One region of the Marinococcus sp. LNSP9103-4 genome, then DNA from elsewhere that is predicted to be linked to it. Evidence: riboswitches for the same ligand, from Rfam matches in the RefSeq annotation. Region 1 holds a riboswitch; the other holds the start of a gene.
The links. Region 1 has a riboswitch for glycine ahead of ACTRXG_RS08350 (serine dehydratase beta chain). Riboswitches for the same ligand answer to the same signal wherever they lie in the genome.

Region 1 (3,411 bases):
CCCCGGCAGAAAAGATCTTTTTCATCATGTATTTCCTCCGCTCGCATGATTGGCGTTACCATCCCGATAGTAAAGCTACCGGCTTTTTTTCACCACCCGGGTGCCCGCAAGAAAATCATGCACTGCCCGTTTGTCCTTACGGACAAGCACCATAATTATACTCGTGATCATCAGTATGTATAGAGTAATTCCGTACAAAATATTAGCTACGAACACGCGCATCAGCATTGCCCCGATGCCAAGCTTCTTTCCGTCCATTTTCACAATCTGAATGCCCATGGCATACTTCCCGACCGTCTGGCCTTGCCATAATATCGGCAGAATCATGGAATATAGAAGCGATCCGGCACCGGAAAATATATCGACATTCACTTCATCGGGGTTGATCCATAGCATGGCCAGCATACTAATGAGAAGAATGGGGAGAGAAAGCAGGAGGCCGTCAATAACAATAGCGAGCAGCCTGCTGCCAAAACCGGCAGATTCCTGTTGCATACATACACTCCTTTAATCACTCTTGTTGTAAGCTCTTCTTTTCTATTTTTTCATAATAAGCTAATTTTTGGAAGTGACAATCTCCCTGGTTCCTTAATTTTCCAACGAAGTGCTCAGTCTGCCGGGAACAACGCGGTGTTCAGCCGGCCCATCACCAGCACATTGTAAAACGAACCACGGGAAAAATGGGCTTTACGGAGCGTACCTTCTGGTTCAAACCCGCGGCTTTTATACAGCTGTACTGCGCGCGTGTTTTCTTCCACCACATCGAGCTCCAGCCGGAATAAGCCTAAATAATTATCGGCGATATCCAGCAGATGATCAAGCAGACGGCTGCCGATCCCCCGGTTCTGAAACTCATCGTGCACCGCCATGGCAGTCATGCCGTAGTAATGCAGCTTACCGCTCAGCACCTCCAGAGAGCCGATACCGACGACCCGGCCGCCGTACTCGGCAACAATCACATGATCGTTCGCCGTCAGCCCTTCGATAAATGACTGGTTGGAGGCTCTTCGCTCCGAAGGGAGTCCCAGCGTATAATGCATGACAGAAGGCTGGCGCCGGAGAATATTAATGTCTTTTTCATCTTCTGCCGTGACGGGGCGCAGAATAATTTGTTCGCTCATAGTCGCATCCCTTCATTTCTTTCGGTAAATTGGTTTATTATTCCAAGCTAACAGGCTGCATCCAGTATATCGCTCTCATGCCAGCTGTCAAAAAATAGGTTTACTTTTCCAGACCGGATGTTTACACTAAAAGTAACAAAATATTGGTTTTGCAGATGAATGTATTGGGAGAGCCTGTAGAATATTACAGCACCGAAGGAGCAATTCTTCCCACCAGCCGGGAAGAAAAAACTCTCAGGTACCAGGACCAGTACAGGATGCACCTCTGGAGAAGGTATGCGTACCTGCCGAAGAAGAAAATTCTTGCCAAAGAATGAAATCTTTCAGGCACACAGACAGAGAAACGGCGATTCAGGCCGTTTCTCTGTCTTTTTTTGTATTAATGTAATCGTTTTCAATTCAGATATGGAGGAATCGTTATGGAGTTTGACAGCTGTTTTGATATTATCGGCCCGATTATGGTCGGTCCCTCGAGCTCTCACACAGCGGGGGTCGTATCGATCGGGAAATTTGTGCACGACTGGCTGGGAGAGGTCACAGATGTGACAATCACGTTCTACGGCTCTCTCGCCTCCACCTATCAGGGACACGGCTCGGACAAAGCCATAATCGGCGGCCTGCTCGGATTATCCGCCCACGACATCAACGTCCGGAGTGCGTATGCGCTGGCCAAAGACGCAGGCCTTCGTTACGACTTCCAGTTCTGTCCGGGCACTCCGGGCGGATGCCACCCGAACACTGTACATCTTCAGGCATCGTCCGGCATAGAAACCGTCCGCGTATCCGGCGCCTCCATCGGCGGCGGAGTGGCCTGCATTTATGGAATTAACGGTCATGACACCAGCATTAATTTGGGAACGGGTACGGATATTTTAACGATTGCAGCCCGCACGAAAAAGGAGGCATCATTTATATGAACGATACCATTGAAAGTATTGTACAGGAATGCATGGCTCAGGACATTTCCATTGGCGAGTGGATGCTGCGCCGTGAGGTTCGCCGCTCCGATTTTTCCCGGGAGCAGATTTTCGGACGCATGCAGGAGCGGCTGCAGGTAATGAAGCAGGCGGTCCGGGACGGATTGAGTGACATTACGGAAACAGAGAGCAGGCTCTCGGGCGGTGATGCTTACCGGATGCATCAGTATAATCAAAACACCGACCCGTTATCCGGACCGGTCATCAGCACGGCGATGGAAGCAGCGATGGCCACGTCGGAAAGCAACGCAAAAATGGGCCTTATCGTCGCAACTCCCACGGCCGGGTCCGCAGGTATACTACCGGGCATTCTGGTCTCTCTCCAGGATAACCGCAGCATCGATGATGACACCCTGACGATGGGGCTGTTCACAGCAAGTGCCATCGGTTACGTATTTGCGAATCACGCCTTTATTTCCGGCGCGGCCGGCGGCTGTCAGGCGGAAATTGGCTCAGCGACGGCCATGGCTGCGGGCACGATTACGGAGCTGCAGCATGGCTCCCCGGAGCAGGCAGCCCACGCTACCGCAATAGCGATGAAGTCCCTTCTCGGACTCGTATGTGATCCGGTTGCCGGGCTCGTCGAAGTGCCGTGCGTGAAAAGAAACGTCATCGGCACCTCCATCGCTTTTTCAGCGGCCGATATGGCTTTAGCAGGCATAACCAGCCGCATCCCCTGCGATGAAGTTATTCAGACGATGCATACGATCGGCCGCGACATGCCGGGCAGCCTGAAAGAGACTGCTGAAGGAGGGCTTGCCCAGACCCCGACGGGAAAAGAAGCCGCCCGGAGGCTGTTTCAGCGGCCCTGCAGCTTATGACTCCCGGGCTCTAAATTCCACATAAGAGGTGAAGCTATGAACGAACGCCGTTTTTTTCAAATCTGGTTCGGCACTCTCACTCTCGTCAGCTTATTGTTTATGTACTGGGCTATAGCGGTTTCCGCCCTTCTTTTAGGCATTTTCTGCTTTATTTCTCCAAGGCCCGATGAAACGTAAATCCCTGAAACAAATCAAAAACGGCTTGAATATGGCTCCCGCCAGGCTCAAGCCGTTTTCTTTACTGTTCATATTTTATTCAAATTCCATGCATTCTGCTTTCTGTTTCACCCCTGACGTGCTATTCTTACTATAAGTCCCTATAAAGGAGGTCATTGCCATCGACCATTTTGCATATGTACTTCAACGTCCCAAAAACCAGGTATACATAGGAACAGCCGCCGATATCCGCTCACGCTTCGGCAGCTCGGAACCCGTTTATTTTTGTTCCGAGGATGAACTGCTCGCCAGCTTAAACGCCTTTCGCGATGAAGA
Region 2 (3,411 bases), on a different contig from region 1:
AAGATTACAGAGCCTAACGTTGATTTTACCCAGGTTGTACCGGGCCCTGAGGATCAGTACACAGTGAAGCCGATGGCCGAAGCAGACCACCCTGCTGAAGGTGGTGAAACCGAAGAGGATCTGCGCGAGCATGTGTATCAATGGATCGAAGCAAACGATTAAAATACTAACCGTCTGAAACTGGGCGGGAATGCATAAATAATTTCATTTACTGTATTAAGATATTAAAAGACCTCTAATTTTAAATCAGAGGTCTTTATTTTTATGCGCCAAACCCATTAATGAACGGGTTGGAATCCATTTCGGCTTCGATATCGGTGAAGGGGCCGTGGCCGCAGGCTACTATTGTATTTTCCGGGAGTTCAAGCAGCTGCTCGTGAATAGAGGCTAGCAGAGTATCCATGTCGCCTCCGTAAAGGTCAGTACGTCCAACACCACCTGAAAACAATACATCGCCGGAGAAGACTGTGTTGGTTTCTTTATGCCAATAGGAAACACTTCCCGGCGAATGGCCCGGTGTATGAAGCCATTGGAATTCAAAGCTGCCGAATTGAAGCGTTCCTTCGGACTGCAGAAGGTGATCCGCGGGCTTTGCAGTAAACGCAGCCTCCGGCATCATGCGTCCGGAGCCGTTTTTTTGGGCGTCCCCAGGCCAGTCCCTTTCATGCTCATGAAGATAAACAGGGATATTGTAGGCTTCCCGCACGGCATCAAGCGCACCGATATGATCAAAATGGGCGTGTGTTAACAGAATGACTACAGGACGCATCTCGTTTTCCTGAAGATAGGTGAGCAGTTTATCGGCATCCCCGGCCGGATCAATAATTACGGCGTTTTTATCATTATCGTACAGAACATAGCAGTTTGTCTGCAGTGGTCCCAGTGGAAGCTGTTTCCAGTTCATAGTTTCCCTCCAATTTTTATGCTGGTTTTAGTATAAACAATATTACAGTGAGAAGAAATGATTGATCCAAAGTGATAAACGAATGATGCAGTACAATTTATCGGAAATGTTCGGGTTAATTTTTTTTTCAGCATTGGTTTTTATCTGAATTAGTGATAGAATATGAGCAAATAAAGATGTACATATAATGCGCGGATGATGGTAAGGGGAGAGACTGCCAGGCAGCGCCGAAGGAGCAAGCCGTAACAGGTGAATCTCTCAGGCAAACAGACTCTTACTGGACGCTCCTCTGGAGAGCGCTTCTTTTAGAAGCCACCCACGAAGACACTCTTTCCGTACAACGGAAAGGAGAAACTTTCTGGTTATAGGACAGAGCTTCCATATCTTATGGAGTTCTGTCTTTTTTATGCTTTTTCCTGTTTTGATTTTTCAGAAAATAATGATGAGGTGATTTTCTTGGCAGAATTAAAACGAACACCCCTGTATCCGGTATATGAAAAACACGGAGCAAAAACCGTCGATTTTGGCGGATGGGAAATGGCTGTTCAGTTTTCCGGCATCAAAGACGAACACGAGGCGGTTCGTACAAAGGCTGGTCTGTTCGACGTTTCCCATATGGGCGAGGCGGTCGTAGAAGGAGAGGGTGCTGCTGAATTTCTGCAGTATATGCTCACAAACAACATAAAAAATGCAGAACCCGGAAAAGCACTTTATACCGCCATGTGTTATGAAGATGGAGGTACGGTTGACGATCTGCTCGTGTACCAGCTCGAAAAAGAAAAATACATGCTCGTTTTGAACGCAGCTAACATTGAAAAAGATCTGGCATGGCTTCGCCGCCACGTAACGAAAAACGTAAGTATTACCGATATTTCGGAAGAAACAGCACTAATCGCTGTACAGGGCCCGGTGGCAGAAACGGTGCTGCAGAAAGTAACTGATGCTTCTCTTGCAGAGATTCTGCCATTTCGGTTTGCTGCCGGTGCTTCAGTCGGAGAAGCGGAAAATATTATCATCTCAAGAACCGGCTATACCGGAGAAGACGGCTTTGAATTATACTGCCGGGCTGAAGAGGCCATCCGCTGCTGGGAGACGATCATGGAAGCAGGAGAATCCGAAGGACTCATTCCATGCGGTCTCGGCGCGAGAGACACCTTGAGGTTTGAAGCGAAGCTGCCGCTCTACGGCCAGGAGCTGAGCGCAAATATTACTCCGCTTGAAGCAGGCATCGGCTTTTGCGTAAAGCTGAAGCAGGAAGATAATTTCATTGGTAAAGAAGCTTTAAAAAAACAAAAAGAAGCGGGATTAAAACGTAAACTTGTCGGGATCGAAATGGTTGATAAAGCAATTCCGCGCCCGGGTTACATGGTACACAATGATGACGGAGAGGAAATCGGCTGGGTAACTACGGGCACTCAGTCGCCGACGCTGAAAGCAAATGTGGGACTTGCTCTTCTGAATATTGGATGGACGAATCTTGGTCAGGCTGTCGAAGTGGATGTGCGGGGTAAAGCCAAACGCGCAAAAGTGGCAGCTGTGCCCTTTTATAAACGGGAAAAATAAACAGAGGAGGCACCAGAATGGATTATCGCTATCTGCCGGTAACCGGCGAGGATAAAGAAGAAATGCTTAAAACGATCGGTGTGGATTCGATCGGTGAATTGTTTGAGGACGTACCGGAAAATATTCGCTTTTCCAAAGAAATGAATCTGCCGAAAGCTCTTGGCGAAACGGATCTTCTAAAGGAAATGAAGCGCCTCAGTAACAGAAATACCAGCGTGCAGGACTGCGTCTCCTATCTCGGGGCAGGGGTGTACGAGCATTATATACCGACAGTCGTCGATCATGTGCTCCGGCGCTCGGAATTTTACACGGCATATACTCCGTACCAGCCGGAGATTTCGCAGGGCGAGCTGCAGGCAATCTTTGAATTTCAAACGATGATCAGTGAACTTACGGGAATGGATATCGCTAATTCGTCTATGTATGACGGGCCGACAGCGCTCGCAGAAGCAGCACTGATGGCCGCAAGTGAAAACAGGGGGAGGCGCCGTACCATCGTCGTCTCTGGAACGGTTCACCCTGAAGCGCTCGATGTATTGAACACATACGCTGCCGGGCCCGGACTTACAGTGAAAATCGTTCCCGAAAAGGACGGGCATACGGACATGGCTAAGCTTGAAGACATGATTGATGCTGATACCGCAGGAGTGATTGTGCAGTACCCAAACTTTTACGGTACTATTGAAGATTTAGCTGCTGTAAGGCAGGCAGCCGATAAAGAAAACTCGCTGATGATTGTGTCGGCAAATCCCCTTGCGCTCGGCGTCCTGACGCCGCCGGGAAGTTTCGGAGCGGATATTGTGGCAGGAGACGCTCAGCCGCTTGGTATTCCAATGCAGTTTGGCGGACCGCACTGCGGATTTTTTGCCACCACTAAAAAGCATATTCGGAAGGTCCCCGGGCGTCTTGTCGGACAGACGGAGGATGAAGACGGAAGCCGGGGT

Region 2: linked by a shared signal. The riboswitch ahead of gcvT (glycine cleavage system aminomethyltransferase GcvT) and the one ahead of ACTRXG_RS08350 (serine dehydratase beta chain) in region 1 are both predicted to bind glycine.

The regions. Positions count from the first base shown of each region.
Region 1 is NZ_JBQLIA010000009.1:67,030-70,440, reverse strand. Features, by position in the region: gene ACTRXG_RS08365 (hypothetical protein) at 1-28, opposite strand, end outside; gene ACTRXG_RS08360 (RDD family protein) at 76-495, opposite strand; gene ACTRXG_RS08355 (GNAT family N-acetyltransferase) at 609-1,121, opposite strand; glycine riboswitch at 1,277-1,381, shown strand; glycine riboswitch at 1,385-1,462, shown strand; gene ACTRXG_RS08350 (serine dehydratase beta chain) at 1,541-2,038, shown strand; gene sdaAA (L-serine ammonia-lyase, iron-sulfur-dependent, subunit alpha) at 2,035-2,919, shown strand; gene ACTRXG_RS08340 (hypothetical protein) at 2,956-3,096, shown strand.
Region 2 is NZ_JBQLIA010000002.1:48,575-51,985, reverse strand. Features, by position in the region: gene ACTRXG_RS01685 (CapA family protein) at 1-162, shown strand, start outside; gene ACTRXG_RS01680 (MBL fold metallo-hydrolase) at 263-904, opposite strand; glycine riboswitch at 1,100-1,188, shown strand; glycine riboswitch at 1,192-1,279, shown strand; gene gcvT (glycine cleavage system aminomethyltransferase GcvT) at 1,361-2,467, shown strand; gene gcvPA (aminomethyl-transferring glycine dehydrogenase subunit GcvPA) at 2,485-3,411, shown strand, end outside.